One region of the Rhodopseudomonas sp. NSM genome, then DNA from elsewhere that is predicted to be linked to it. Evidence: riboswitches for the same ligand, from Rfam matches in the RefSeq annotation. Region 1 holds a riboswitch; the other holds the start of a gene.

Region 1 (15,633 bases):
CGAGCCGGACGATGCCAATCCGATCGCCGCCCATGTCCGCGCCCGCGCCGCCGAACTGATCGGCATTGGCAAGACGCCCGATGACGCGCGGCAGCAGGCGTCGCTGCGCGTGTTCGGCTCGAAACCCGGGGCCTATGGCGCAGGGCTGCAGGCGCTGATCGACGACGGCGGCTGGGACAGCCGCGGCGATCTTGCGGATGCGTATCTCGGCTGGAGCGGCTACGCCTATGGGGCCGGCAGCGACGGCAGCGAGGCCCGCGACGCCTTCGCCGCGCGGCTGCAGGCCACGCAGCTCGTGGCCCACACCCAGGACAATCGCGAGCACGACATTCTCGATTCCGACGATTACTACCAGTTCATCGGTGGACTCGCGGCGACCATCGAGACGCTCTCCGGAGCGGCGCCGAGGATCGCCCATGTCGACAGCTCTCGCCCCGAGGCGCCGCTGCCGCGGACGCTGGGCCACGAGATCAGCCGCGTGGTGCGCGGCCGCGCCGCCAATCCGAAATGGATCAAGGGCGTGATGCGCCACGGCTACAAGGGCGCCTCCGAGATCGCCGCCACCGTCGACTATCTGTTCGGCTTCGCGGCCTCGACCGACGCGGTCGGCAGCCATCATTTCGATCTGCTGTTCGCCGCCTATCTCGCCGACGAGCAGGTGCGCGACTTCATGCGCGACGCCAATCCGGCGGCGTTGCGCGACACCGCCGAACGCTTCGCCGAGGCGCTCCGGCGCGGGCTGTGGACGCCGCGCTCCAACCACGCCGCCGACCTGCTTGCCGAACTCACGACCCAGAAGGAAACCGCATGACCGACGCGTCCGATCGCGACGACAACGCCCGCCACGCCGAGAAGGCGAAGAAGCGCAAGGCCGCCCACGACAGGAAGCTCGAGGGCATGTCGGCCGACAAGGGGCTGCTGATCGTCCACACCGGCACCGGCAAGGGCAAGACCTCGGCCGCGCTCGGCATGGTGTTCCGCCATATCGGCCACGACATGCCGGTCGGCGTGGTGCATTTCACCAAATCGGAGAAATGGAACACCGGCGAGGCCAAGCTGCTGGCGAAATTTCCCGATCTGGTGACGCTGCACATCATGGGCGAAGGCTTCACCTGGGAGACCCAGGACCGCGAACGCGACGTCGCCGCCGCCCGCGCCGGCTGGGAGCGCGCCAAGGAGCTGATGCGCGACGACCGACATCGCATGGTGCTGCTCGACGAACTCAACATCGTGCTGCGCTACGACTATTTGCCGATCTCCGAAGTGATCGCCTTCCTGCTCGACGAGAAGCCCGCCGACAAGCACGTCGTCATCACCGGCCGCAACGCCAACCCGGCGCTGATCGAGATCGCCGATCTGGTGACCGAGATGACGCTGGTGAAACACCCGTTCCGAAATGGCGTGAAGGCGCAGAAGGGCGTGGAGTTTTGATGTCTCCCCTTCGCACCCGTCATTCCGGGGCGCCGCGCAGCGGCGAACCCGGAATCCAGACGTTCAGGGCACCGCGAGATTCCGGGTTCGCGCCTGACGGCGCGCCCCGGAATGACGACGGGGTAAGGGCACGGCCGCCTTCACCTCTCCCCGCTTGCGGGGAGAGGTCGGATCGCATCGCCAGATGCGATCCGGGTGAGGGGGCGTCTCCACGAATCGCAGCGCTCGGCCTCGTCGAAACGCCCCCTCACCCCACCCCTCTCCCCGCACGCGGGGAGAGGGAGCAGGCCGCGCTTGCAGCGATCGCATTGCTAAATGAGCGAACCCTGCAAAGCGGGCTCGTGCGATGACCCCCACCCCCGCGCTGATGATCCAGGGCACCTGCTCCAATGCCGGCAAGTCGACGCTGGTGGCTGGGCTGTGCCGGGCGCTGCTGCGGCGCGGCCTGCGAGTCGCGCCGTTCAAGCCGCAGAACATGTCGAACAACGCCGCCGTCACCGCCGATGGCGGCGAGATCGGGCGGGCGCAGGCGGTGCAGGCGCGCGCCGCAAGGCTGCCGCCGAGCGTGCACATGAATCCGGTGCTGCTGAAGCCCGAGACCGACACCGGCGCGCAGGTGATCGTGCAGGGGAAGCGCTTCGGCCGGCTCGGCGCGCAGAACTTTCTCGACAAGAAGGCGGCGCTGATGCCGCATGTGCTGGACAGCTTCGCGCGGCTCGCCGGCGACGCCGACATCGTGCTGATCGAGGGCGCTGGCTCCCCGGCCGAGATCAATCTGCGCCAGGGCGACATTGCGAATATGGGCTTTGCGCTCGCCGCGAATGTGCCGGTGGTGATCGCCGGCGACATCGAGCGCGGCGGCGTGATCGCCAGCCTCGCCGGCACCCATTTGGTGCTGAACGACGACGAGCGCGCCTTGGTGCGCGGCTATCTGATCAACAAATTCCGCGGCGACGTGCGCCTGTTCGACCACGGCCTGACCGCGATCACCGAGCTCACCGGCTGGCCGTCGCTCGGCGTGGTGCCGTGGCTGCCGCAGGCGGCGCTGCTCCCGGCCGAGGACGCGGTCGATCTCGACCGCGCCCGCGCCTCGTCCTCCAAGCGCATCATCGCGGTGCCGATGCTGGCGCGGATCGCCAATTTCGACGATCTCGATCCGCTCGGCATGGAGGCCGGCGTCAGACTGGTGTTCGTCCCGCCGGGCCAGCCGATCCCCGCCGAGGCCGACGTGGTGATCATCCCCGGCAGCAAGTCGACGCTGGGCGATCTCGCCTTCCTGCGCGCGCAGGGCTGGGACATCGACATCGCCGCCCATGTCCGCCGCGGCGGCCATCTGCTCGGCCTGTGCGGCGGCTATCAGATGCTCGGCCGCTCGATCGCCGATCCCGACGGCATCGACGGCGCGCCCGGTACGGTCGATGGGCTCGGACTGCTCGACATCGAGACGCTGATGCAGGGCGACAAATCGACCACGCTGGTCGCGGGTTCGCATTGCGCCACCGGCGCGCCGGTCGAGGGCTACGAGATCCACCTCGGACGCAGTTCAGGCCCGGACTGCGCGCGCCCGGTGGTGACGATCGACGGCCGCCCCGACGGCGCGATCTCGCGCGACGGCCGGGTGCAAGGCACCTATCTGCACGGGCTGTTTACGAACGACGCCTTCCGCAAGGCCTGGCTCGCCGGCCTCGGCATCGCCTCCGAGCTCGCTTACGAGTCACAAGTCGAAGCCGCGCTCGACGCGCTCGCCGATCATCTGGAGGCCCATCTCGACGTCGACGCGCTGCTGGCGATCGCGCGGTCGCGTCAGAGCACCAGCCAGAGCGCCGCGTAGATCAGGAACTGCACCGCGCAGGCCGCGATCAGCACGCGTGTGGCGCGGCCGATATCCGCCGGCGTCGCAGCGGCGCGCGCGCCGGCGTTGAGGAACGGATCGTCGGTCAGCTCGCCGCCGTACGTCCGCGGCCCGGCGAGCGCGACGCCGAGCGCGCCGGCCATCGCGGCTTCCGGCCAGCCGGCATTCGGCGAACGATGTTTGCGCGCGTCGCGGCGCATCACCGCGAAGGCCCGCCCGATCGATCCGCGCACCACCGGCGCGACCGCGGCGATCAGCAGACCCGACAATCGCGCGGGCACGAGATTGACGAGGTCATCGAGCCGCGCCGCCGCCCAGCCGAACGAGCGATAGGTCGGATTGAGATGACCGATCATCGAATCGGCGGTGTTGATCGCCTTGTAGATCAACAGACCCGGCAGTCCGAGCAGCGCCAGCCAGAACACCGGCGCGACCACGCCGTCGGAGAAATTCTCGGCGCTGGATTCGATCGCGGCGCGGCACACCCCGGCCTCGTCCAGCGACTGCGGATCGCGCCCGACGATCAGCGCCACCTTCTCGCGCGCGCCGTCGAGCCCGCTCACGCCGAACGCGGCGCGGACTGCGGCGACGTGTTGATACAAACTCCGCTGCGCGATCAGCGTCGCGGCGAGCGCGGCGACCGCAATCCAGCCGCCCCAGGCTTGCCGCAGCGGCGCCTGCAGCAGAATGCCGACACCACCGGCGAGCACGACGAGCACCAGCACCGCCAGCACCCCGGCGAGCTTGCGCCGGCGCTCCGACCAGGCGTCGCGATTGAGCGCGCGGTCGAGCCGGCCGATCAGCGCGCCGATCAGCACCACCGGATGCGCCATCCGTTTCCACAGCCAGTCGGGATCGCCGATCAGCGCGTCGATCAGCAGTGCCGCGACGACAATCAGCAGCGCGGTCGAATCGAACAGCATGTCAGCGCTCCAGCCGCGAGAGTTCCTCGGTCAGCCGATCGAGCGCGTCCGCCAGCATCGGCCCGCCGCACACCGTCAGCTTCTCGGGAATCGTGAGCCGCTTCGACGGCGGATACAAGCGTTCGAGCGCCGGGTGCAGCACGAAGGCGCGGCCTTCGTCCTCGGCGAAATCGCTGTCCTCCGACACCAGCAGATAGTCCGGCCGCAATCTCACCACCGCTTCGAGCGAGGCGAAGCCGCCATGCCCGATGCCGAGCGCGTCGGCGGCGTTGACGAGGCCGGCGGTCGACAGCAGCGAGGTGATCAGGCTGTCGCGGCCCGACACCCAGCCGCGCCGCTCCAGCGGCAATACGCGGAAAGGCCTGTCGGACGCGGCTTGGCGCGCTCGCGCGATCGCCGCATCGATCCGCGCATTCGCCGCCGTCGCGCGCTCGGGATGGCCGACCAGATCGCCCATCCGGCTGATCTGCGCCTTGGCGTCGTCGAGCGTGCGCGCCGCATCGAACTCGACGACGCGCTGGCCCTGCTGCTTCAGCAATTCGCGCGTCGCGCGCCGTGTGTAGCGGCCGCCGACGACGATGTCGGGCTTCAGCATCAACACGTCTTCGGCCTCGCCCGACAGCACCGGAAACCGGGCGGCCCGCTCCGACAGATAGGATCGCGCGGCGTCGCGCGCATAAGGGCTGAGGCCGAGGATCTGCTCCGGATCGGCGAGCGTGATCAGCAACTGATCGGTGCAGACATTGATCGACGCGAGCCGCGGCAGCGGCGCGGCAACCGCGGCGGACGACAGTCCCGCGATCAGCGCCGGCGCGAGAGCGAGCCAGGCGCGGGCGCGCATCGCTCAGACCCCGGCCCAGGGCAGGATCACGCCGCTGTCCTGATAGTCCGCCCGATAGGCGCTGACGCGAAACACCCGCTGCAGAATTTCGTCCGACAGCGCCTGATGCGGCGTGCCGTGCGCCGCGAGCCGCCCGGCCGCCATCACCAGCACGGTATCGGCGAAGCGCGCGGCGAGGCCGAGATCGTGCGTCACCACGATCACCAGCGTGCCGGCATCGGCGGCCTGCCGCAGCGTCTGCATCACGTCGAGCTGATAGCGCGGATCGAGCGAGGCGGTCGGCTCGTCGGCCAGCACCACCGGCGCCTCGACGGCGAGGACACGCGCCAGCGCGACGCGGCTGCGCTCGCCACCGGACAATTCAGTTACGTTGCGATCGGCGAACTGCACCACGTCGGTGATCCGCATCGCGCGCGCGACCGCCTCGGCATCGCGCGGCGACAACCGCGCCGGATCGGTGGCGCCGTGCGGAAACCGGCCGAGCGCGACCACGTCGCGCGCCGGCAGCGGCCAGTGCACCAGATGGCCTTGCGGCAGATAGCCGAACCGCCGGGCGCGCTCGCGCAGCGGCAGCGCCGACAGCGCATCGCCGCCGATCGTCACGTCGCCGCTCGCCTCGATCAGTCCGGCCAGCGCGCGCAGCAGCGTGGTCTTGCCGGCGCCGTTCGGCCCGACCAAAGCGACCAGATGGCCGCGCGCGAGGTCCAGCGACACGTCGTGCAGCACCTGCCGGCCGGACAGCGCGACGCCGAGGTTTCGCGCGGCGAGGAAGCCGTGTCCGCTCATGCGACGCCTCCGCCCAGCGCGCGGCGCTCGCGCATGATCAGATACAGGAAGAACGGCACGCCGATGATCGAGGTCAGCACGCCGACCTTGATGTCGGTGGTCGACGGAATGATCCGCACCGCGATATCGGCGGCGAGCAGCAGCGCGGCGCCGGCGAACGCGCTCGGGATCAACAATCGCGCCGGATCGTGGCCGATCAGCGGTCGCACCAGATGCGGCGCGACCAGGCCGATGAAGCCGATCGTGCCCGACACCGAGACCGCGCCGCCGACCCCGAGCGCGACGCCGACGATCACGATCAGCCGGAGGCGCGCGACGTCGACGCCGAGACTCTGCGCGGTTTCCTCGCCGAGGCTGAGCGCCCGGAACGCGGCGCGCTGACTGAGCAGCAGCGCGGCGCCCACAATGATGAAGGGCAGCGCCAATGCGACGTGACGGAAGCTGCGGTCCTCCAGCGAGCCGAGCAGCCAGAACGCGATTTCCAGACTGGCGAAGGGGTTGTTCGACAGATTCATCACCAGCGCGGTCGCCGCACCCGCGAGACTCGAGATCGCCAGCCCCGCGAGGATCAGCAGCAGCAGGCTGGCGCTGCGGCCGGCGACCGTGAGCAGGACGAACACCGAGACGAACGCCATGGTGATGCCGGCTACCGGCAATGCGTAGGAGCGGACATCGGCCCAGCCGAGCGAAATGATCAGCACCGCGCCGAACGCCGCCGATTGCGGCGCGCCGAACAGCGACGGCGACGCCAGCGGATTGCGCAGTAGGCCCTGCAATGCTGCGCCCGACAGGCCGAGTATGCCGCCGATCGCCAGCGCCAGGATGGCGCGCGGCAGACGGATCTGCTGCACGATGATCTCTTGCACCTCGCCGCCACGGCCGATCAACGCATCGATCACGGCGAGCGGCGACAGCTTCACCGGGCCGACGCCGAGCGAGCCGAGCGCGAGCAGGCCGACCACGATCATCAGGGCGGCCGTGACCGCCGCCGCGCGTGACGCGGGATTTGGACGCATCGTCATGTGGCGGTCATTTCTGCACGACAGGCGCGCGCTCGTCGAGCCGGTGATAGCCGTTGGCGCGGTAGATGATGGTCGAGACGATCCAGCTCGCAATGAACAATCCGACGATGCCGTAGCCGAGCGCGCCGAGATTCTCGTTGAGCTCGGAGATCCACTCCCAGAACGCGCCTTCGAGGTGCAGCCGCCCGCCCAGCAGCCCGAGCGTCTCGATGCCGCCGATCACGATCGCGACCAGCACCGAGACCGAGGTGATCGTCATGTTGTAGTACAGCTTGCGCACCGGGTTGCGATAGGCCCAGCCATAGGCGCCGAGCATCAGCACGCCGTCCAGCGTATCGACCAGCGTCATGCCGGCGGCGAACAGCGCCGGGAAGATCAGGATCGACCAGTGCGAGATCGAGCCCGCGCTGTTGGCGGCCAGACCGAACAGGCTGATCTCGCTGGCGGTCTCGAAGCCGAGCGCGAACAAGAGACCGATCGGATACAGCTGCCAGCTCTTGGAAATGAAGCGGAACAGCGGCCGGAACAGCCGCGCCAGCCAACCGCGCTGCTGCAGCAGCGCGTCGATATCGTCGTCGTGAACCACCTCGCCGGCGCGGACTTTCTTGAAGGCGCGATAGACGCCGCTCAGCACCGAGAGATTGGCGAGCGCGATCGCGAACAGGAACAGCGCCGACGCCGAGGTGCCGATCACGCCGCCGATCTCGCGATAGCCGGAGAACCGTTCCGTCAGCGAATTGGCCGCCAGCGCGATCGCCAGCGACGCCACCAGCACCACGGTCGAATGGCCGAGCGCGAAGAACAGCCCGACCGCGACCGGCCGCTTGCCCTCCTGCATCAGCTTGCGGGTGACGTTGTCGATCGCCGCGATGTGATCGGCGTCGAGCGCGTGACGCAGGCCGAGGCTGTAGGCGAGGACCGCGGTGCCGATCAGCACCGGCTGCCCGGCAAAGGCGGTCAGCGCCCAGGCCCAGGCGGCAATGTTGGCGATCACCAGCCCGCCGAGCACGGCGACCAGGCGGATGCGGAATCCATCGGAGGGCGGGGACACCCCGCTCCTGGACACAGCGGTGTTGGGAGCAGCGGCGTTGGAAGGAGAACTTTCGCGGGCAATGGTCTCGGACATCAGGGTCCCCGAACGGTGAGCAGTTTCCTGTCACCCATGCGGCGGACCGCCCCAGCCGCGCGCACCGCACGCTGGAAGATGACGCGGCTCAGGCCGGTCTCCTGGCTCGCGGGTCGTCGCAATCCCTCGCCTTCCCGCGCCCGAAGGGCGCAGTGGCATGATGAAGGATCGCTCGCCGCCTACAGTTGCGGGCGCAGCGCCGGCTTGAGACGCCAAAGGCGCCCGGACCGGCTTCCCTGTGCCGGGAGACTCCCGGCACACCTGAACGGTTCGATAGGAGGGGGGCGGACCCGCTTTGTCAATCGCCGCCTTGGTCGGGAGCGGTGCGCTCTACGCAGGCGTGCCGAGCTTGAGCCCGATCATGCCGGCGACGATCATCGACAGGCAAAGCACCCGCACCGCATTGGCCGGCTCGCCATACACCGCCATGCCGACCACGATGCTGCCGGTGGCGCCGATCCCGGTCCACACCGCATAGGCGGTGCCGAACGGCAGCGACTTCAGCGCAATGCTCATCAGGCCGAAGCTGGCGAGGATCGCCGCCAGCGTGCCGAGCGCCGGCCAGAACCGGGTGAAGCCGTCGGAGTGCTTCAGGCCCACCGCCCAGACGATCTCCATCAGGCCCGCTGCGAGCAGCGCGAGCCATCCGCTCACGGCGCGCGGCGCCGCGACGGCAGGGTCAGCACCGCGGCCTGCGCGTAGCCGCGATACGGCCGGTCGAATTTCAGCCCGGCGCCGGTGCGCACCGCGATCTGCATCAGCGTCGCCTCGAGTTCATCGCGCGGCGTGACGTCGAACAGCGCCAGCCAGCGGCGCAGCGCAGTGCGGATGGCCTGCGGCAGACCGCTCTGGTCGCCGAAATCGACGATGTGCAACTGGCCGCCCGGCTTCAGGCTGGCGACCGCCCGCTCGATCACCGCGGTCCACTCCGGGATCATCGACAGGCTGTAGGAGATCATCACCCGGTCGAACGCGATCGGTTGGCCGAACACCGCCTGCGCGGTGAAGCTGGTAGCGTCGCCATGGGCGACCTTCGCCGAACAGCTCAGCCCGGCGCGGGCGATGGCGCTGATCGCCGAAGTCAGCATTTCGGTCGAGACGTCGAAGCCGTAGAAGCGCACGCCCGGGTAGCGGCTCGCCGCCGCGATCAGGTTGCGGCCGGTGCCGCAGCCGATTTCCAGCACATTGTCGCCGACGGCGGGCGCAAGCCCGGCAATCATCCCGTCACGGCCCAGAAGATAGTAGCGACGCGTGGTATCATAGATATGCCGCTGATAGCGATACATCCGGTTCATGCGCGACGTCGCGTCGACCGGCCAGGACGGATCAGCAGAAATTTCGGAGCGGATCATGGTCACGGAGTACGCCCTCGATCTGGGATTGTCCGCCATCCATCCTATTTTGCGACGACATGGTGATGACAGATGCGCCGGCGGCGCGCGCCGGACTGTCGCAAAACTGCAGTGCGACGCGGCTATTCTCGAACGATTGCCGATTCGAGGGTGGTATGAATACGCAGCAGCTCATCGCGGACGCGGTCCGCAACAGTAAGGATCGCAGTGAATCGACGATCTGGGATCGTCTGTTTTCGATCTGGTTTCGACGTCTGGTCTATACCCAGATATGGGAAGACCCCGAGGCGGATCTCGCGGCGCTGCAATTGCCGATCGGCTCGACCATCGTGACGATCTCCTCGGGCGGCTGCAATGCGCTGTCCTACCTCACCGCGAAGCCCGCGCAGGTGTTCGCGGTCGATCTCAACGAGGCGCATCTGGCGCTGCTGAAGCTGAAGCTCGCAGGTTTGCGGGCGCTGCCGGACTACGAGCAGTTCTGGCGCTTCTTCGGCGAAGGTACCGCCGACGACAATGCCGACCTGTATCGGCAGCGGCTGCGGCCGCAGCTCGATGGTGACGCGCGCAGCTACTGGGACGAACGCGACTTCCGCGGCCGCGCGCGCCATCGCTACTTCACCGACGGCTTCTACCGTCACGGCGCGCTCGGCAGCTTCATCGGCTTCGCGCATCTGCTGGCGAAATTCGCCAAGATCGACCTCTCGGCCCTGCTGAAGGCGGCGCCGGACTCTCCCGAGCGCAAGGCGGCGCTGCAGCAGCTCGATCGCTTGTTCCACTCGCGCTTCGCCAGGCTGCTGACGCGCACGCCGGCGCTGCTGTTCAGCCTAGGCATCCCGCCGCAGCAGCGCGAACTGCTCGGCGGCGACCAGCCGCTCAACGAGGTGCTGCACGCGCGGCTGCTGCGGCTGATCAACGTCTATCCGAACGAGACTAATTACTTCGCCTGGCAGGCGCTGAGCCGCAGCTATCCCGGCCCCGGCGACAGCTGCCTGCCGCTGTATCTGCAGCGCAGCCGCTACCCGCAGATGCGCTCGGGCGCCGGCCTGATCATTCCGGTGCACCAGAACCTGCGCGTGTTCCTGGAAAATCTGCCGGCCCGGCAGATCGACGCCGTGGTGCTGCTGGACTCGCAGGACTGGATGGCGCCGGACGAGATCCGCGCGCTGTGGGACGCGATCGATCGGTCCGGCAAGGATTCAGTGCGGGTAATCTTCCGCACCGCGGGCGCCGAATCGCCGCTCGACACCGAGGCGCTCGCGCCGCTGCGGGAACTCTGGCAGCGCGACGCCGAGCGCAGCGCGATCGGCTTCGACCGCGACCGCTCCGGCATCTACGGCGGCTTCCACTGCTACACGCGACGCCCCGGCGCGAACTGATCGGACTGCGCGCGCGAGGGAGCAAGGCGCTGCCACCGCGACCTCTCCCGCTTGCCGGGGAGGTCGGATCGCATGGCGATCCGGGTGGGGAAAGCCTCTCCGAACAACGCGGACTCAGTGCTCGGCTCGCCCTCTCCCCAGCCCTCTCTCGCAAGCGGGAGAGGAGCGGGCTGTGCCTGCCTTGCCGAATGCCGCCTGATCGGGCAAGACTCGCGTCATATTTCGCAAATTTGACGAGGCCGGTTTGATCGACAAGCTCGAGCTGCTGATTGCGCTCGCCAAGGAACGCCATTTCGGACGCGCGGCGGAAGCCTGCGGCGTGACGCAGCCGACGATGTCGACCAGTATCAAGCAGCTCGAGGAAATTCTCGGGGTGATGCTGGTGCAGCGCGGTTCCCGGTTCCTCGGCTTCACGCCGGAAGGTGAGCGGACGCTGGACTGGGCGCGGAGGATCGTCGCCGATACCCGGGCGATGAAGCAGGAAATCAACTCTCTCAAGGGCAGCCTCAGCGGAGAGCTCCGGATCGCCGCGATTCCGACCGTGCTCGGCATGGTGGCGTCGCTGACCACCCCGTTCCGCGCGCGCTATCCGGATGTGCGCTTCAGCATTCAGTCCTGCACCTCGTCGGAAGTGCTGGGCCTGCTGGAAAATCTCGAAGCCGACGCCGGCCTCACCTACATCGAGAACGAACCCGTCGGCAAAGTCCGCACCATCCCGTTGTATCAGGAGAGCTACCGGCTGATCACCTCGCCGGACGGCATGTTCGGCGATCGCGATCAGGTGACGTGGAAGGAAGTCGGGCAGGTTCCACTGTGCCTGCTGACGCCGAACATGCAAAACCGCCGCATCATCGACCGCGCGCTGCGCGAAGCCGGCACCGAGGCGCTTCCGACCCTGACATCGAATTCGATCATCGTGCTTTACACTCACGTCAAGACCGGGCGCTGGGCCAGCGTGATGCCGGCGAAGCTCGCCGAAACGCTCGGGCTCGGCGACGGCGTCCGCACCATTCCGATCGTCGATCCGATGGTGTCCTACAGCATCGGCCTGGTGGTGCCGCCGCGCGAGCCCTACACGCCTCAGGTCGCGGCGCTGATGCAGACCGCGCGAGAGGTCGCGCCGTCGCTGCAGAACTGATCTGCGACAGACACCTCGGCAATCTGGTTCAAGAGTGGGAGCGTCCTCGTCATTGCGAGGAGCACTCGGATCGGCGCTTCGCGCCGTCCGAGCACAGGCTCCGCGACGAAGCAATCCAGAGCTCCGTGCACCGGGCCTGGATTGCTTCGCTTCGCTCGCAATGACGGGGAGAGGCTTTTATCCTGGTAACTGAATTTACTGGCCGCGCTCCGAGCTGCCGCGCCATCGGGCGCGCCTCGAAGGATGCGGATCAGTGCCCCGTCATTATCGTTTCCGTATCGCAGCATTGGACAGCTTTATTGATTCTTTGAACGATTCTCATTTTCATCGGTCGCGAGACAACGCCGAAAAGAGCGCCGATGCATAATGAATCATGGGATCCGACCCGCGCCGCTGAGATCATCGCCGGGTTGACGCACAAGGAAGGACCGACGCTGGTGATCCTGCACGCGCTGCAGGAAGCGTTCGGCCATGTCCCCGAGGCAGCCGAGCCGATGGTGGCGCAGGCGCTCAACCTGTCGCGCGCCGAGATCCACGGCGTGCTCACCTTCTATCCCGACTTCCGCCGCACGCCGCCCGGCCGCCACGTGCTGAAGCTGTGCCGCGCCGAGGCCTGCCAGGCCGCCGGCGGCGACGCGCTGGCCGCGCGCGCCGAGGATCGGCTCGGCGTCGGCTTCGGCGCCACCACCGCGGACGGCGCGGTGACGCTGGAGCCGATCTACTGCCTCGGCCTGTGCGCCACAGCGCCCGCGGCGATGCTGAACGATCGCGTGGTCGGCCGGCTCGACGCCCGCGGTCTCGATGCCTTGATGACGGAGGCGCAGCGATGACGATCCGCGCCTTCATCCCGCGCGATTCCGGCGCGCTCGCGGTCGGCGCCGACGAGGTCGCGGCCGAACTGAACCGTGTTGCGCATGAGCAGGGCGTCGCCCTCGATCTGGTCCGGCCCGGCTCGCGCGGGCTGTACTGGCTGGAGCCGATGCTCGAAGTCGAGACGCCGGCCGGCCGCGTCGCCTTCGGACCGACCACGGCCGAGGATGTCCCCTCGATCCTCGACGCGATCCTCAGCGACGCCCCGCATCCGCTGAAGCTCGGTCTCACCGAGGAGATCCCGTGGCTGAAGCGGCAGACCCGCCTCACCTTCGTTCGCTGCGGCATCGTCGATCCGCGCTCGATCGACGATTATCGCGCCCATGGCGGGTACAAAGGGCTCGAGCGCGCGCTCGGGCTCAGCTCCGAGACGATCATCGACGACGTCGTCAAATCCGGCCTGCGCGGCCGCGGCGGCGCCGGCTTTCCGACCGGCACCAAATGGCGCACCGTGGCGCAGGCCGGCCGCGGCCAGAAATACATCTGCTGCAACGCCGACGAGGGCGACAGCGGCACCTTCGCCGACCGGATGCTGATGGAGGGCGATCCCTTCATGGTGATCGAGGGCATGACGATCGCCGGGATCGCGGTCGGCGCCACCAAGGGCTACATCTATATCCGCTCGGAATATCCGCACGCGGTCGAGGCGATGAACGCCGCGATCGAGGCGGCGCGGCGCACCGGCTATCTCGGCGATCACATCTGCCATTCGACCGATCCTTTCGATATCGAAGTGAGAGTCGGCGCCGGCGCCTATATCTGCGGCGAGGAAACCTCGATGCTGGAAAGCCTCGAGGGCAAGCGCGGCACCGTGCGCGCCAAGCCGCCGCTGCCCGCGCACAAGGGCCTGTTCGGCCGGCCGACGGTGATCAACAACGTGCTGACCTTCTCGGCCGTGCCGTACATTCTCGACGGCGGCGCGCAGGCCTATGCGGATTGCGGCATGGGCCGCTCGCGCGGCACCAAGCCGATCCAGCTCGGCGGCAACGTCAGGCACGGCGGGCTGTTCGAGGTCGCGTTCGGCATCACGCTGGGCGAACTGATCGACGACATCGGCGGCGGCACGCTGAGCGGCCGACCGGTCCGTGCGGTGCAGGTCGGCGGGCCGCTCGGCGCGTACTTCCCGCGGGCGCTGTTCGACACGCCGTTCGACTACGAGGCTTTTGCTGCAAGGAGCGGCATGGTCGGCCATGGCGGCGTGGTGGTGTTCGACGACACCGTCGACATGGCCAAGCAGGCGCGGTTCGCGATGGAATTCTGCGCGATCGAATCCTGCGGCAAGTGCACCCCTTGTCGCATCGGCTCGACCCGCGGCGCCGAGACCGTCGACAAGATCATTGCCGGCGACAGGCCCGCGGCCAACATCGCCGTGCTGGAAGACCTCTGCAACACCATGAAGTTCGGCTCGCTATGCGCGCTGGGCGGGCTGGCGCCGATCCCGGTGCTGTCGGCACTGACGCACTTCCCGGAAGATTTCGGCCTCGCGCCGCGCCGCCTGCAGGCTGCGGAATAAAGGACGCTCCATGGCTCTGGTTCAGGAAATCGACTACGGCACGCCGCGCTCACCATCGACCACGATGGTGACGCTGACGATCGACGGCCGCAGCGTGTCGGTGCCGGAAGGCACCTCGATCATGCGCGCCGCGATGGAGATCGGTACCGCGATCCCGAAACTCTGCGCCACCGACATGGTCGACGCGTTCGGCTCTTGCCGGCTGTGCCTGGTCGAGATCGACGGCCGCAGCGGCACGCCGTCGTCCTGCACCACGCCGGTCGCCGACGGTCTCGTGGTGAAGACCCAGACCGAGCGGCTGAAGCAGATCCGCAAGGGCGTGATGGAGCTGTATATCTCCGATCATCCGCTCGACTGCCTGACCTGCTCGGCCAATGGCGATTGCGAATTGCAGGACATGGCCGGCGCGGTCGGCCTGCGCGATGTGCGCTATGGTTATAGCGGCGAGAAGCACCCCAATCCGGGGCTCGACGAGTCCAATCCTTACTTCACCTATGATCCGTCGAAGTGCATCGTCTGCTCGCGCTGCGTCCGCGCCTGTGAAGAGGTGCAAGGCACCTTCGCGCTGACCATCGCCGGCCGAGGCTTCGGCTCGTCGGTGTCGCCGGGAATGCAGGAGAGCTTCCTCGGCTCGGAATGCGTGTCCTGCGGCGCCTGCGTGCAGGCCTGCCCGACCGCGACGCTGAACGAGAAGAGCGTGATCGAGATCGGCACGCCGGAGCGCTCGGTGGTGACGACCTGCGCCTATTGCGGCGTCGGCTGCACCTTCAAGGCCGAGATGCGCGGCGAGGAAGTCGTCCGCATGGTGCCCTACAAGGACGGCAAGGCCAATCGCGGCCATTCCTGCGTCAAGGGCCGCTTCGCCTGGGGCTACACCAACCACAAGGAACGCATCCTGAACCCGATGATCCGGGCGAAGATCAGCGATCCGTGGCGCGAGGTCAGCTGGGACGAGGCGTTTACTTACGCGGCGTCGGAGCTGAAGCGCATCCAGGCCAAATACGGCCGCGACTCGATCGGCGGCATCACCTCGTCGCGCTGCACCAATGAAGAAACCTTCCTGGTGCAGAAGCTGATCCGCGCCGGCTTCGGCAACAACAATGTCGACACCTGCGCCCGGGTCTGCCATTCGCCGACCGGCTACGGCCTCTCCACCGCGTTCGGCACCTCGGCCGGCACCCAGGATTTCGACTCGGTCGAGCACACCGACGTGGTGATGATCATCGGCGCCAACCCGACCGACGGCCACCCGGTGTTCGCCTCGCGCCTGAAGAAGCGGTTGCGCCAGGGCGCCAAACTGATCGTGGTCGATCCGCGCCGGATCGACCTGGTGCGCTCGGCGCATGTCGAGGCCGCGCAGCATCTGCCGCTCAAGCCCGGCACCAACGTCGCCGTGCTGACCG
Region 2 (15,633 bases), on a different contig from region 1:
TCGAGCCCGCCGCCGCCATATTGCGTCGGCCAGTCCGGCACGGTCCAGCCCTTGTCGCGCATCCGCTCGAACCAGACCTTCTGCGCGTCGGAGGCGAATTTGGCGTTGCGGCCGCCCCAGAAATTGTCCTCGTCGCCCTGCATCGGCGTGCGCATCTCGGCCGGGCAATTGGCTTCGAGCCAGGCGCGGGTGTCGCTGCGGAATTGGTCGAGATCGGGGGAGGCGGCGTCTGACATCGGCGTGTTTCCATCCGGCGATCGCGAGCGCGATCGGTTGCTCTTGTTGGCCGCGACCTTAGCCGGCGCGGGGCGAAATTCAACATCTGGATCGGCGGCGCTGTGACGCGATCCCGCGTCGATGTGCTAGGGGTCGACAAAGCAACGAGAGGCACCGAGCATGCGGCTGCAACTTCTTTCGCCTGGCGAAATGACCGACGACCAGCGGGCGATCTACGACGAGTCGATCGCCAGCAAGCGCGGCAGCCCGCCGCCGCCGATGATGGCGTGGCTGGCGAGCCCCGACATGGCGCGGCACGCGACCAGGCTCGGCGCCGTCCTGCGCTATGACACGTCGTTTCCGCCGGCGCTGTCGGAACTGGCGATCCTCGTCACCGCGCGGCACTGGACGGCGCATTTCGAATGGTACGCGCACAAGAAGATGGCGCTCGACGGCGGGCTCGATCCGGCGATCATCGAGGCCATCAGGGATCGGCGAACGCCGCGTTTCGACGATCCGAAGGCGCGCGTGGTCTACGACGTCGCGCGGTCGCTGCACGAGGCCCGGGGACTGCCGCAGCCGCTCTACGACGAGGCGACGCAATTGCTCGGCGAGCGCGGCCTGGTCGAGATCATCGGCCTGTGCGGCTACTACACGATGGTGTCGATGACGCTGAACGCCTACGAATTTCCGCTGCCCGATGGCGAGGTGTCGGAACTGGCGTAAGCAACAAGTACGAACGTCATGCGCGGGCTTGACCCGCGCATCCATCCTTCTCATATCGGATGGATCGCCGGGTCGAGCCCGGCGATGTCGTCCGTGAAGGAGCCGCGCCATGCCATCTGATGAAGCAGCGACATCCATCCCGTCCGGCACAAGGATCGGCCATGTCCACCTGAAAGTCGCCGATCTCGATCGCGCGCTCGGCTTCTATTGCGACGTGCTCGGCTTTGCGGTGATGCAGCGGATGGGCGACCAGGCGGCCTTCATTTCGGCCGGCGGTTATCACCATCACATCGGCCTGAACACCTGGGAAAGCAAAGGCGGCTCGCCGCCGCCGCCGGGCACGACCGGGCTGTTTCACACCGCGATCCTGTATCCGACCCGCGCGGCGCTGGCCGACGCGCTGCACCGCGTGCTGCAGGCCGGCATCACGCTCGACGGCGCTAGCGACCACGGCGTCAGCGAGGCGCTGTATCTGCGCGATCCCGACGAGAACGGCGTCGAATTGTATCGCGACCGGCCCGAGGCGGAATGGCCGCGCAGCCCCGACGGCGCGCTGGCGATGTTCACGCGCCGGCTCGACCTCGACGATCTGCTGCGCGCGCGAATTGGCTAGCACACCGTCATTCCGGGGCGCGCGCAGCGCGAACCCGGAATCCAGAGCTGTTCATCCGCCGTGCTGAACCACCTCGGGATTCCGGGTTCGCTCACTTCGTGAGCGCCCCGGAATGACGAACGCAAGGGTTTCAGCGGCGGCCACGCACCATCACCAGCGCTGCGGCGATCAGTTGCAGCACGATGCAGCCCGCGAACGGAACCGTGTAGCTGCCGGAGACGTCGCGGACGAGGCCTATCACGCCGGGGCCGAACGCATAGGTCACCTGATTGATCGCGGTGACGAGGCTGATCAGCACGCCGAACGAGCCTGCCGCGAATTCGCGCTGCACGATCAGCGCCGGCAGCGTGATCAGATTGCCGACCGAGAAGCCGAACAACGCGCAGGCGGCCAGCAGCAACGTTCCATCGCGCGACAGAATCAGGATCGCCAGCGCCGCCGCCTGGCTCAGAAACGAGATCGCCGACACCAGCCGCTGGTCGAGCCGGTCGATCACGGTCGACAGCGAGACGCGGCCGACCACCGCCATCGTGGTCAGCAGCGCCACCGCGGCTGCGGCGTGCTCGCGGCCGATCAGCGGGTCGAGATAGGCGATCAGGTGCACGATGAAGCCGACCTGCGCGAACAGCACCAGGGCGAACGCGATAGTGACGGTGAGGAACGCAATGTCGCGGAACGCATCGCGGCGGATCGCGCCCGATGACAACGCCTTCACCGCACCCGGCCCGGCCGGATCGTCCGCGATGCGCAATGGCGGGCGGCCGACGACGATCGCCACCACCGGCATCAGCAATACCCCGGCGATCGCCGCCGCCAGCGTCGCGTCGGCAAATCCGAAATGCCCGATCGCCGCGACCAGCAGCGGCACGCCGGCGATGCCGCCGAAGCTGGCGCCGTTCAGCGCCAGGCTGATCGCCATGCCGCGGCGCTGGTCGAACCACAGCCCGAGCGTGCTGGTGATGGCGCCGAGGCTGGTGCCGGCCCAACCGACCGCGAGCAACACATAGACGGCGTAGAGCTGCCAGACCGCATCGATCCGGCCGAGCAGCGCGGTGCCGAGCGCCATCGCGGCGATGCCGCCGAGCAGACAGGCGCGCGGGCCGATCACGCGAATGACGTCGCCGACGAAGGCGACCAGCAGCGCGCCGCCGAGATAGAAGAACGTCGTCGCGGTCGCGATCAGCGACGACGGCCAGCCGTGCAGGCGGGTGAGTTCGGCGAGATAGACGCTCTGGCCGTAGAAGCCGAGCGCCCAGCCGAAGGTCGCGACGGCAAAGCACATCGCGACGATCCGCCAGCCCTCATAATGGATCGAGCTCTCGTCGCGCAGCGGAAGGTTCACCATCCGCGGCGACCGGCCTTCGTCGCACGCGACGGCATCGGCGTCCCCCTGCGTCCGGCTCGGACGGCCGGATCGTTGTCTTGTTCGCGATCAGATGCCGCGATCTGGCACGGCGGCAGCGGCCGCCGCCACCCGTTTTCGCGACCAGCCGGTGATCGCGAGCACGACGAGGCCGAGCAACACCGGCGGGAACACCGTCATGTTGACGGTGGCCCAGCCATAATTAGCGAGCAACTGCCCGGACCCGAACGAGCCCAGCGCCATCATGCCGAACACCACGAAATCGTTGAACGCCTGCACCTTGTTCTTTTCGCTCGGCTGGTGGGTCTCCAGCACCAGCGCCGAGGCGCCGACGAAGGCGAAATTCCAGCCGACCCCGATCACGAACAGCGTCGCCCAGAAATGCGGGGCGGTGATCCCCATCAGGCCGATCGACGCGCCCGCGGCCTCGAGCGCCAGCCCGAGCGCGACCACCCGCGGCGCGCCGAACTTCGCGATCAGCGAGCCGGTGAAGAAGCTCGGCGCGTACATCGCCACGATGTGCCATTGCAGGCCGAAATTGGAATCGCTGATCGGCAGCCCGCACATCTGCATCGCCAGCGGGGCGGAGGTCATCACCAGATTCATCATCGGATAGGCGATCGCGCCGCACATCGCCGCGGCGATGAAGCGCGGCTGCCGCACGATCTCGAGCAGCGGCCGGCCGCCGGCGAAATCGGCCGGCTGCGGCTTCGGCGCATCGACGCGCCACAGCACCGCCATCGCGATCAGCGCGACCGCGGCCTGTACCAGATAGCTGAAGGCGAACAGGTAAGGCTGCCAGACATCCATGGTCCACTGCACCAGCTGCGGACCGAGCACGCCGGCGAACACGCCACCGGCCATCACCCAGGACACCGCCTTGGGGCGATACGCGGCGCTGGCGCCGTCGGCGGCGGCGAAGCGATAGGATTGCGAGACCGCGCCATAAAGCCCGCCGAGGAAAGTGGCGACGCAGAACAGCTCGAACGAGCCGTACAGGATCGCCAGCGCGCCGAGCAGGCCGGTAAACGCGCCGCAGCCGGCGCCGATCATGAAGGAGGCGCGGCGGCCGTAGCGGCGCGCGATCGCGCCGGTCGGTAGCGTGCCGGCAGCGAGGCCGACCACATACATCGAGATCGGCACGGTCGCGAGCGACAGATCCGGCGCGAGCTGCGCGCCGATGATCGAGCCGGTGGCGAAGATCACCGCCGCATTGGCGCCGGTCAGCGCCTGCGCCGCGGCAAGCCGCGCCACATTGGAGCGCGCGCGCGCATCGTCGACGAGTCCATCGATCGCGGTCGCGTCAACCATTGGCCGTTTCGCCCTTCGTGTGCGGCCCGGCCGCGGGATCGGGCCGCATCATAGGCCGCATCGGCCTGCGATCAACCGCCGCGGCCGGGCCTAACCTATGCGAAGCGCTCAGGTTTCGCCGCTTCGGGAGAAGCACAGGACGAGATTGTTGGCCGGCATCTCGACGGTTTCGGCCAGCGTCAGCCCGTGCCCGGCCGCGAGCTGCTGCATTTCGCCGACGTCCCGCACGCCCCATTCGGGATTGGCGGAGCGCAGGCTGGTGTCGAACACCGCATTGCTGATCGCGGTGTGATGGCCGTCGCGCTTGAACGGCCCGTACAGGATCAGCCGTCCGTCCGGCCGCAGCGTGCGCGCGGCGCCGGCGAACAGCCCCTCCGCGACCGGCCACGGCGCGATGTGCACGACATTGGCGCAGAACACCGCCGCCAGCGGACCCGGCCCGCGCCCGTCGGTCATTTCCGCGCACCAGGCCGGATCGGACAGATCGATCCGCAGCGGCGGCCGCACATTGCCGAGCCCGGCATGCGCGCGCCAGGCGGCGATGCTGATCAGATGCTGGGGATGAAGATCGCTCGGCCACCAGGTGATCTCGGGATGCTGGCGCGCGAACGCCATGACGTGCTGGCCGGTGCCGCTGCCGGCTTCGAGCACGTCGCCCGTTGTTCCGTGCAGCAGCCGGCCCAGCACCTCGCGGATCGCCTGCTGGTTGCGATGAAACGCGGCGGCGTCGAGCCGGCCGTCGGGCTCGACCGGCCGGCCGTCCTTGCCGAACTCGACCACATAGTCCGCCATCAGTTCGGCTCCTCGTTGATCTGCCTCAAGCCGCGTTGTCACTTCCAAGCCACATAGCGAAACAATCCGGCGACGACAAACCATGCGCGCCGTTTCGCCGCCAAGGGCGAATTGACTTTGCGCATTCTGACACTTTTAGTTGCAACCGACGGTTCCTCTTCGGGGGATCAAAAGGGAATGCGGTGCGGGTATCCTCGGAGACCCAATTCCGCAGCTGTTCCCGCAACTGTAAGCGGTTCGACTTTCGTCGGAATGCCACTGGGAAACTCGGTCCTGGGAAGGCGACGGAAGGTAACCCCGCGAGCCAGGAGACCTGCCGTCATCCGTGGTCACACGCGAGAGTGCCGGTCGGGAATTGCAGGCATTGGTTTCGTCGGATGCGCAGGCAGTCGATGAAACCTCGTTCGCTGTGACGTGCCACAAACGTCGACCGAGGTTTTCATCCATGCCGTCCCGTTTCGATGCCGTTCCCCGGCATCATTCCGCGCGCTCGCGCGCGCTGCTGACATCCACCATTCTGGCGTCCAGCCTGTTCGCGAGCGTCGCGCCGGCGTCGGCGCAGGACAATACGCTGCCCGCCATCAACGTCACCGCGACCCGCAGCTATGAGGGCATCGTCGGCACCTCGAGCACGGTGATCACCGCAGACGACATCGCGCATTCGCCGGCGCAGACCGTGCAGGAGATCATCGCGCAGACGCCCGGCGTGCAGACCAGGACGCTGTATGGCGGCGTCAACGGCACCGGCTCGTCGATCGATCTGCGCGGCTTCGGCGCCACCGCGACCTCGAACACACTGTTCCTGGTCAACGGCCGCCGCCTCAACGACCTCGATCTGCAGGGCGTCGACCTGTCGAGCATCCCGCTGCAGTCGATCGAGCGCATCGAGATCACCCGCGGCGGCAGCGGCGCGGTGCTGTACGGCGACAACGCGGTCGGCGGCGTCATCAACATCGTCACCAAGACCGGCGCCGGAGGCCCGCCCGCGACGTTCCGCGCCGAAGGCGGCTTCGGCTCGTTCAACCAGCGGCTGGCGTCGATTTCGGCGGCGTACAATTCCGGGCCGTGGTCGACCTCGGTGTTCGCCAACGGCGTGCGCTCCAACGGCTATCGCGCCAACAACGCGCTGGAACAGAACAACGCGATCGGCGAGCTGCGCTATGCCACGCCGGATCTCAGCGCCTTCGTCAACGTCTCCGGCGACAATCAGCATCTCGGCCTGCCCGGCTCGCGGACGGTCGATCCCTCGATCGGCGTCAACCAGCTCCAGACCGATCGCCGCGGCACCAACACGCCGTTCGATTTCGGCGACAAGCAGGGCGCCAACATCACCGCCGGCTTCACCAAATCGATGTGGGACGGCGCCGAATTGATCGTCGACGGCGGCGTCCGCGACAAGCGGCAGCAGGCCGGCTATTTCGGCAATGTGCCGCTGTCGAGCTTCAGCGCGAGCTGGTTCGACGCGCATCTGCAGACCTGGTCGATCACGCCGCGGCTGAGCATCAAGAATTCGATGTTCGGGCTGCCGTCGAAAATCCTGACCGGCCTCGATTATTACGACGCGACCTACGATTCCGACCGCGGCCAGTATCGCAGCACGCCGCCGGTCCACGTCTACAACCTGTCGCAGAAGACGCTGGCGGGCTACTGGCAGCAGACCGTCGGCATCCTGTCGACCACCGACCTGTCCTATGGCGGCCGGCTGCAGAGCGTCAAGGTCGAGGCCAATGATCGGCTGAACCCGCTGGCGCCCGGCTATTTCGGCGGAGCCCAGGCGCTGCCGCTCAGCAGCACCGAAACCCAGCACGCGCTGCATATCGGCCTCGACCACCGCTTCAACGAGGTGTTCAGCGTGTTCGCCCGCGCCGCACGCGCGTTCCGCACCCCGACTGTCGACGAGCGCGTCTCCTCGGGTCCGTCCTACGACGCGTTCTTCAATCCGATTCCGGGCAACTTCGCGCTGAAGACCCAGACCTCGGTCGATTTCGAAGCCGGCTTCCGCGTCAAGTCGGGCCCGTTCGAGATGCAGACCAGCGCCTACAATATGGATCTCACCAACGAGATTCATTACGACCCGGTCAATTTCCACAACACCAATCTCGACCCGACCCGGCGCTACGGCGGCGAGACCAGCGCCTCGTTCCGCGTCAGCGATACGCTGCTGCTGCGCGGCGGCGCCGCCTACACCCGCGCGACGTTCCGCGAGGGCCCGTTCTCCGGCAACGACGTGCCGCTGGTGTCGCGCTATACGGCGAATGCCGGCGTGACCTGGAACGTCTGGCAGAAATACGTCGTGTTCGACGCGACCGCCCGCTACTGGAGCAGCCGCTACATGGACAGCGACGAGAACAACCTGCAGACCAAGATCCCGGCGAACGGCACGGTCGATGTCAAGCTGAGCGGCGCGTATGACCACTTCTTCTGGTCGGCCAGCGTGATCAACCTGTTCGACGCGCAATATTACGATTACGCGGTCGCGAGCAGCTTCACGCCCGGCCGTTACGGCGCCTATCCGCTGCCGGGCCGAACCTTTCTCGTCAAGGCCGGCGTGACGTTCTGACACGACCTCACCCATCATCACATCGTGCATGACAGGCCCCGGCAGCAAAGGCTGTTCCGGGGCCTTTTTCGTGCTACACCCCGCCCTTCCCAATCCACCGCGATCTTTCCATTTCAAGACAAACATCGACTGGAAGAATGACGAACGACGATAATTCCCGCACCGCCGCACGCGCCGGCGCACAGGAGACCGCCGACGCCTTGGCCGAGCGCGAAGCCGCGGCCAAGGCTGCCCTCGACAACATGGCGCGGCTGCGCGCGCTGCGGCTGGCACGCGAGGCGGCCGAACCGCAGCGCACCGCGCAGACCAAGGCGAAACGCACGGCCGGCGGCAAGGCCGCAGGCGCGCGAACCTCGTCCCGAAAGGTGGACGACAAGCCGAGGCCGCTGTCCGAATGGCTCGCCGAGCAGCAGAGCGGCGGCCGTCGGACCTGAAACTGCGGCCGCCGGGCGCGTCGCGCCGGGCTGCCCTGTCCAAAACGCAGCGAGGCATCGCCTCATCCTCCGCTAGGCTGACGCGCGTAGCTTGGCGGCCCGGTCGACGCACCGGAACCGGGACGCGCCGAGGCGCGTTCCCCGCCCTGCAACGATGGGATCGGACATGATGGGCGGCTGGCGGAAAAAGAAAGACAGCGACGCGAGCAAGGACAACGGCGGCGAGCAGCCGAAGCCGCCGCCGGTCCGGGTTCCGGTCGATGACGTCTACGAGACCGGCGACATCGCCGCACCCGAACGCGACCGCGACGACGAGCAGCGCGACCTCTGATCACCGTCGCGGGACGCCGGGGCGCCGGGGAACGCAGCGCGATGCACTGCGCGATCGAGACGGCTCACCATGACGGCAACGAGATTGCCGCCATGCGTTGAGCGAATGCTCGAAATCCCCGAAGCCCGCGCATTGCGCCGATCGTGACGATTGCGCGCGCCGCGAATTTCGTTGCGTGAAATGCACGCATTTGCCGCACTGCGGTTGCTCGCAAGCTGCGGCGCAATCCGTTTGAACCATCCTCTTTCTCGTGAGAGCGTCGGTCCGATCGCCGAGTTGTGCCTTCGCAGCTCGGACGATCCGACGTGCCAGCCCGCACCGCAGAGTGCGGCTTTCAACGAGAAAGAGGAAATGCCATGTTCACCCGCAATACGCTGCTTGCAGCCGGACTACTTGCGCTCGCCGCGGCCCAGCCTGCCCTCGCCCAGAAGCGATACGGCCCCGGCGTCACCGACACCGAGATCAAGATCGGCCAGACCATGCCCTACAGCGGCCCGGCGTCGGCCTACGGCATTCAGGGCCATGTCGAGGACGCCTATTTCACGATGGTCAACGCCAAGGGTGGCGTCAACGGCCGCAAGATCAAGCTGATCAGCCTCGACGACGCCTACTCGCCGCCGAAAACGGTGGAGCAGACGCGGCGGCTGGTCGAGCAGGACGAGGTGCTGGCGATCGTCGGCACGATCGGCACGCCGACCAATTCGGCAATCCAGAAATATCTCAACGGCAAGAAGGTGCCGCAGATCTTCATCTCGACCGGCGCGGCGAAATGGGACGATCCGAAGAACTTCCCGTGGACCACGCAACTGTATCCGCCCTACCAGATGGAGGGCATGATCTTCGCGAAATATCTGCTGAAGAACAAGCCCGACGCCAAGCTCGGCGTGTTCTCGCAGAACGACGACGCCGGCAAGGACTACGTCAAGGGCCTGAAGAACGGCCTCGGCGACAAGGCCAAGACGATGATCGTCAAGGAGGTCACCTACGAGGTCACCGATCCCACCGTCGACTCGCAGATCGTGGCGCTGAAGGCATCGGGTGCCGATACGCTGTTCACGATGGCGACGCCGAAATTCGGTGCGCAGGCGATCCGCAAGGTGCACGAACTCGGCTGGAAGCCGCTGAACTACATCGTCAGCGTGTCGAGCTCGATCAAGGGCGCGCTGCAGCCCGCCGGCCTCGAGGCATCGACCGGGCTGATCACCGCGCTGGCGGCCAAGACCCCGACCGACCCGCGCTTCGAGAACGACGCCGACGTCAAGGAGTTCAAGGAATTCCTGGCGCAGTGGTTTCCCAAAGGCGACATCGCCGACGGCAGCCTCGTCACCGGCTACATCTCGGCCTACATGACGGTGAAGGTGCTGGAAGCCTGCGGCGACGATCTTTCCCGGGAGAACCTGCTGAAGCAGGCGACCAACATCAAGCCGACCACCGCGCCGCTGCTGCTGCCCGGCATCAAGATCTCGACCCGGCCGGACCGCTATGCGCCGTATACCCAGATGCAGATCGCGCGCTTCGATGGCAGGAGCTGGGTGCCGGAGGGCGAGGTGTTCAACACTGCCGCGGCGAGCCAGTGAGTGATACACGAGCGACGGGGGAGTTAGTCTGACACCTCAACTCCTGAACTCGTCATGGTCGGCCTCGTGCCGGCCATCCACGTCTTGCGGCGCTGATCGGTCGGAAGACGTGGATGCCCGGGACAAGCCCGGGCATGACGGCGGAGGAATCACGCCGGCTTACGTAGTCCAATCCTCGCGGGCTGTTCGTTCACCAGCCTCACGCGTTCGGTGTCCGGCCACAGCAGCAGGAGGCCGAGCAGGCCGGAGACGACCATCACCGCACCGTTGATCACGTAGCCGGTGAGATAGCCTTCGTTCAACGACGCGGCGTTCTGGACGACGCTGCCCATCACCAGCGGCGCAATGATGCCGGCGAGCGTGTACAGCGCACCGTAGATCGCGAGCGCGGCGCCGCGCTGCGACACCGGCGCGAACTCGGCGATCATCGGCGGGCAGACCACATAGATCGCTCCGCACAGCCCCGCGCCGATCACCAGCGCGGCGATCTGCCCGGTCGGGTTGTCGATGAACGGCATCGTCAGCAGGATCAGGCCGCCGAGCACCAGCGGCGCCGAGCCGAGCACGCCGCGCGCCATCCGGGTCGAGGCGCCGCGCGCCATCAGCAACTGCGACAGCCAGCCGGACAGCAGCACGATGGCGGCGCCGAACACCCAGGGGGTGATCGAGATCAGCCCCGCTTCATGCTGGCTGAAGCCGAGCCCGTTGATGATGTAGGTGGTGAACCAGGTGAGCCCGAGCGACAGCGCCCAATACGCCCCGAAGGTCGCCGCGACGCAGCCGACGAAAGTCCGTGAGGTCAGCAGCCGCGCATAGGGAATCCGCGTCTCGGCCGCGGTCATCGCCGCGGTCGGAACCAGCGGACCTTCGCGGCCGAGCGCGATCCACGCCGCCGCCCACATCAGCCCGACGATGCCGAGCGCGCCGAACGCGTAGTGCCAGGAATGATTGACGATGATCCAGTTCAGCGCCGGCACCGCCAGGATCACGCCGAACGCCGAGCCCTGCGACAGGATCGCGGTCGGCAGCGTGCGCTTGTGATCGGGAAACCATTTGTAGATCGCATGCGCCGCGACCGCAAAAGCCGGCCCCTCGCCGGCGCCGAGAACGATGCGGCAGATCAGCAGTGTGGTGAAGCTGACGGTGCCGACCATCGGAAACTGCGCCACCGCCCAAACCAGCGCCAGCACCAGCAGCACCCAGCGGGTGTCGATCCGGTTGACGATGAAGCCGACGATGACTGCGGTGGTCGAGAACAGGAAGAAAAACGACGAGCCGAGCAGGCCGAACTGCTCGGGCGTGAGGTTCAGCTCCCTGGTGATCGGCACGCCGGCGAGGCCGACCACGATCTTGTCGGCGAAGTTCACCACCATGAACAGAAACAGGAGGAAGGTGATCCTCCAGGCGCCCTTCGGCGTGGATTGTCCGTCCAAGCGCGGCCTCCCGGTTCTCGTTATCGTCGCCATTCTTTGTTACGAACCAGTCGCAATGCTGCCGTCGATCGAACCGGAAAGCAATCGCGCCGTCGCCGGCCCGCACGGCAAGTCTCCTCGCTGCATTGCACGGCAACAAACTGCGCACGCGGTCATTGAGTCGTGTGAGCGAGTGCACCATATCGACGGAGGCATCCGGGCGGGGCAGCACGCGGATCAGTTCACCGCCGCGCGGCGTCCCCGCGAAGCGCTCGAGAACTTCCTTCGCAGCAAGAGCAATATTGCACGATGACACGCCCAGCCGACCGGACCATCGCCTGATGCTGACCGTTTCCGACCTGACAAAATCCTATCGCTCCGGACAGGACAGCGTCGCGGTGCTGCGCGGCGTGGATTTCGCGCTCGCCGCCGGCGAGAGCGTGGCGCTGACCGGCGAATCCGGCAGCGGCAAAAGTACGCTGCTGCATCTGATCGCCGGACTCGACCAGCCCGACGGCGGCCGGATCGCCTACGGGGACGTGACGATCTCGACTCTGGCGGATGCCGGGCGCGCCGCGTTCCGCCGCGAGCGGCTGGGTCTGGTGTTTCAGCAGTTCAACCTGATCCCGAGTCTCACCGTCGCCGACAATCTGTCGTTCCAGTCGCGGCTCGCCGGCCGCCACGACGCGCAATGGCAGGCCGAACTGATCGAGCGGCTGGGGCTCGGCGCGTTGCAGAAGCGCTATCCGGAGCAGCTCTCCGGCGGCCAGCAGCAGCGCGTCGCGATCGGCCGCGCGCTCGCGGTCAAGCCCGTGCTGCTGCTCGCCGACGAGCCGACCGGCAATCTCGACGAGGCCACCGCCGACGACGTGATGGCGCTCGCCAACGATCTGGTCCGCCGCACCGGCTGCGGCTTCCTGATGGTGACGCACAGCGAGCGGCTCGCCGCCATGCTGGACCGAAGGGTGCATCTGCATGCGGGGCTGATCCGTTGAGGCGGTCGCTGTGGATCCTCGCGGTGCTGCTCAGCCACTGGCGGCGCCATCCGCTGCAACTCGCCACATTGCTGATCGGCCTGATTTCCGCGACCGCGCTGTGGAGCGGCGTGCAGGCGCTGAACGCGCAGGCGCGGACCAGCTACGACCGCGCCGCGGCGACGCTCGGCGGCGCCCGCACCGCGACGCTGGTCGCGCCCGACAGCGAACACTTCCCCCAGCAATTATTCGTCGACCTGCGCCGTGCCGGCTGGCCGGTGTCGCCGGTGATCGAAGGACAGGTCCGGGTCGGCGGGCGCACGCTGCGGCTGCTCGGGATCGAGCCGCTGTCGATGCCGGTCGAAGCCAGCGCCGCGCCGGCGATCGGCACCGCCAATCTGCAGGGCTTCATCCTGCCGCCCGGCCAGACGCTGCTGTCGCCGGACACGCTCGCCGCGCTGCAGCTGGCCGAGGGTGCGACGCCGTCGATCAGCAATGGCGGCCGACTGCCGCCGCTGAAACCGCAGGCCGAAGTCGCGCCGGGCGTGCTGGTGGTCGACATCGGCTTCGCGCAGACCCTGCTCGGCCTGCCCGACCAGGTGTCGCGGCTGCTGATCGGCAATAAGCCGGCGGCTTCGCGAACGCCGCTGCATGACGTCGTGGGCGACAAGCTCAAGCAGGTCGAGCCCGACACCGAGACCGACCTCGAACGCCTGACCGACAGTTTTCATCTCAACCTCACCGCCTTCGGCCTGCTGTCGTTTCTGGTCGGACTTTTCATCGTCAATTCGGCGATCGGTCTCGCCTTCGAGCAGCGCCGGCCGATGCTGCGGACGCTGCGCGCCTGCGGCGCCTCGGCGCGGATGCTGAACAGCGTGATGGTGATCGAGCTGACGCTGATCGCGCTCATCGCCGGCCTGATCGGGCTGGTCTGCGGCTACATCATCGCCGCGACGCTGCTACCCGACGTCGCCGCCAGCCTGCGCGGCCTGTATGGCGCTCAGATCCCGGGCGAGTTGTCGCTGAAGCCGCAATGGTGGCTGGCCGGCATCGCGATCAGTATCCTCGGCGCGCTGGCCGCCGCCTCCGCGAGCCTGATCAAGGCGGCGCGGATGCCGGTGCTCGCCGCCGCGCAGGCGTTCGCCTGGCAGCAGGCGCAGCAGCGCTGGCTGCTGATCCAGGGCAGCGTGGCGCTTCTCGTCTTCGCCGCGGCGGCCGGCTTCCTGCTGTTCGGCGATTCACTGGTCTCCGGCTTCGCCGTGCTCGCCGCGATCCTGCTCGGCGCCGCATTGGGATTGCCGGCGGTGCTCGGCCTGGCGCTGGCGCTCGGCGAACGCGGCGCGCAACGCCCGCTGATCAAATGGTTCTGGGCCGACAACCGGCTGCAGCTCTCCGGCCTGTCGCTCGCTTTGATGGCGCTGCTGCTGGCGCTCGGCGTCAATATCGGCGTCGGCACCATGGTGGAGAGCTTCAGCCGCACCTTCGTGCGCTGGCTCGACGGCCGGCTCACCGCCGAGGTCTATCTCAACGCCGCCAATGATGCGCAGGCGACCGAGATCAAGGCGTGGGTGAAGCAGCGGCCGGAAGTGACCGCGCTGCTGCCCGGCGCGCGCGCCGAGGTGAAGCTCGACGGCTGGCCGGCAGAGGTCATCGGCTTCGCCGATGATCCGACCTATCGCGACCACTGGCCGTTGCTCGAACAGAGCCGCGACGTCTGGGACGCGGTCGCACGCGGCGAAGCGGCCTTGATCAGCGAGCAATTGTCGCGGCGGATGAAGCTCAGCCTCGGCGATCGCATCGCGGTGCCGACCGGCAAGGGGCCGTGGCCGCTCACCGTCGCGGCGATCTACGCGGATTACGGCAATCCGCGCGGCCAGATCGGCGTCGCCTATGAGGCGCTGATCGCGCGCTTTCCCGACGTGGCGCAGACCCGGTTCGGGCTGCGGGTCGATCCTTCCCGCGTGCCGGCGCTGGTCGACGATCTGCGCGCGACGTTCAGGCTCGACAATCGCAGCCTCGCCGATCAGGCGACGCTGAAGACCGAATCGAAGCGGATCTTCAACCGCACCTTCGCGGTGACGGCGGCGCTGAACGCCTTCACGCTCGGCATCGCCGGCGTGGCGCTGCTGACGAGTCTCCTGACGCTCGGCAATTCGCGGCTGCCGCAGGTCGCGCCGCTGTGGGCGATCGGCATCACCCGGCGCAAGCTCGCCTTCATTGAATTGATGAAGACGCTGTCGATGGCCGCGCTCACCGCGCTGCTGGCGCTGCCGCTCGGGCTGCTGGTGGCGTGGTGTCTGATCGCGGTGGTCAACGTCAAGGCCTTCGGCTGGCGGCTGCCGTTCGAGGTCTTCCCGTGGGAGCTCTTGAAACTGCTCGGCGTCGCCTTGCTGGCGTCGCTGATCGCGGCGGCGCTGCCGATCCTGAAGCTGCTGCGGATGCAGCCGGCGCAACTGGTGAAGGTGTTCGCCGATGAGCGCTAGCCGCCCGATCTCACGCCGCGCCGTCGCCGGCGGCCTGCTCGCGCTCGGCCTCGGTGGTCCGCGCGCGCTGGCGCAGGGTTTTGCCGGGCTCGGCAGCGACGCCGGCGAGTTTGCGCCTGTCGTGCCGGGACGGATACTGAGCTTTCCGGCCGACCACGGCGCGCATCCGGATTTCCGCATCGAGTGGTGGTACCTCACCGCGAATCTGCAGGACGCCGGCGGCAAGGCTTACGGCGTGCAATGGACGCTGTTCCGGCAGGCGATGACGCCCGGCCCGCAACGCGACGGCTGGGCCAATCAGCAGGTCTGGATGGCGCATGCGGGGCTCACCAGCGCCGAGACGCATCGCTACGCCGAGAAATTTTCCCGCGGTGGCATCGGACAGGCCGGGGTCACTGCCGCACCGTTTCGCGCGGCGATCGACGACTGGGCGATGCAAGGCGGCGAGGCGATGAACGCATCCACGCTGGCGCCGCTCGAGGTCAACGCCGCGGGATCGGACTTCAGCTACCGGCTGCGGCTGACTGCCGAGCGGCCGCTGGTGCTGCAGGGCGACAAAGGCTTTTCGCGCAAATCCGACCGCGGCCAGGCCTCGTATTACTACAGCCAGCCGTATTTCGCCGCGCGCGGGACGCTGACGATCGACGGCCGGCCGATCGAGGTCAACGGCACCGCCTGGATGGATCGCGAATGGTCGAGCCAGCCGCTCGCCTCCGACCAGACCGGCTGGGACTGGTTCTCGCTGCATCTGGCCTCCGGCGAGAAGGTGATGCTGTTCCGGTTGCGGCAGAGCGACGGCGACGCCTATTTCGCCGGCAACTGGATCGGGCTCGACGGCCGC

What was found. A riboswitch is a leader RNA that binds a small molecule or an ion and turns the genes downstream of it on or off. The one in region 1 is predicted to bind cobalamin.
Region 2: linked by a shared signal. The riboswitch ahead of ACTZWT_RS20975 (TonB-dependent receptor) and the one ahead of ACTZWT_RS22870 (HoxN/HupN/NixA family nickel/cobalt transporter) in region 1 are both predicted to bind cobalamin.

What each region holds. Positions count from the first base shown of each region.
Region 1 covers NZ_JBQTCH010000011.1:56,299-71,931, forward strand. Annotated here, with positions in the region: gene cobN (cobaltochelatase subunit CobN) at 1-811, shown strand, start outside; gene cobO (cob(I)yrinic acid a,c-diamide adenosyltransferase) at 808-1,431, shown strand; gene ACTZWT_RS22845 (cobyric acid synthase) at 1,778-3,262, shown strand; gene cbiB (adenosylcobinamide-phosphate synthase CbiB) at 3,235-4,206, opposite strand; gene ACTZWT_RS22855 (ABC transporter substrate-binding protein) at 4,208-5,047, opposite strand; gene ACTZWT_RS22860 (ABC transporter ATP-binding protein) at 5,051-5,833, opposite strand; gene ACTZWT_RS22865 (FecCD family ABC transporter permease) at 5,830-6,855, opposite strand; gene ACTZWT_RS22870 (HoxN/HupN/NixA family nickel/cobalt transporter) at 6,863-7,981, opposite strand; cobalamin riboswitch at 8,056-8,261, opposite strand; gene ACTZWT_RS22875 (DMT family transporter) at 8,312-8,635, opposite strand; gene ACTZWT_RS22880 (class I SAM-dependent methyltransferase) at 8,632-9,333, opposite strand; gene ACTZWT_RS22885 (DUF3419 family protein) at 9,489-10,709, shown strand; gene ACTZWT_RS22890 (LysR family transcriptional regulator) at 10,954-11,847, shown strand; gene ACTZWT_RS22895 (formate dehydrogenase subunit gamma) at 12,207-12,677, shown strand; gene ACTZWT_RS22900 (formate dehydrogenase beta subunit) at 12,674-14,230, shown strand; gene fdhF (formate dehydrogenase subunit alpha) at 14,241-15,633, shown strand, end outside.
Region 2 covers NZ_JBQTCH010000009.1:103,948-119,580, forward strand. Annotated here, with positions in the region: gene ACTZWT_RS20945 (acyl-CoA dehydrogenase family protein) at 1-236, opposite strand, end outside; gene ACTZWT_RS20950 (carboxymuconolactone decarboxylase family protein) at 397-942, shown strand; gene ACTZWT_RS20955 (VOC family protein) at 1,052-1,555, shown strand; gene ACTZWT_RS20960 (MFS transporter) at 1,686-2,900, opposite strand; gene ACTZWT_RS20965 (MFS transporter) at 2,988-4,229, opposite strand; gene ACTZWT_RS20970 (DUF938 domain-containing protein) at 4,338-5,021, opposite strand; cobalamin riboswitch at 5,154-5,356, shown strand; gene ACTZWT_RS20975 (TonB-dependent receptor) at 5,467-7,581, shown strand; gene ACTZWT_RS20980 (hypothetical protein) at 7,719-8,015, shown strand; gene ACTZWT_RS20985 (hypothetical protein) at 8,182-8,346, shown strand; gene ACTZWT_RS20990 (ABC transporter substrate-binding protein) at 8,703-9,923, shown strand; gene ACTZWT_RS20995 (MFS transporter) at 10,073-11,389, opposite strand; gene ACTZWT_RS21000 (hypothetical protein) at 11,412-11,648, shown strand; gene ACTZWT_RS21005 (ABC transporter ATP-binding protein) at 11,677-12,330, shown strand; gene ACTZWT_RS21010 (FtsX-like permease family protein) at 12,327-14,792, shown strand; gene ACTZWT_RS21015 (lipocalin-like domain-containing protein) at 14,782-15,633, shown strand, end outside.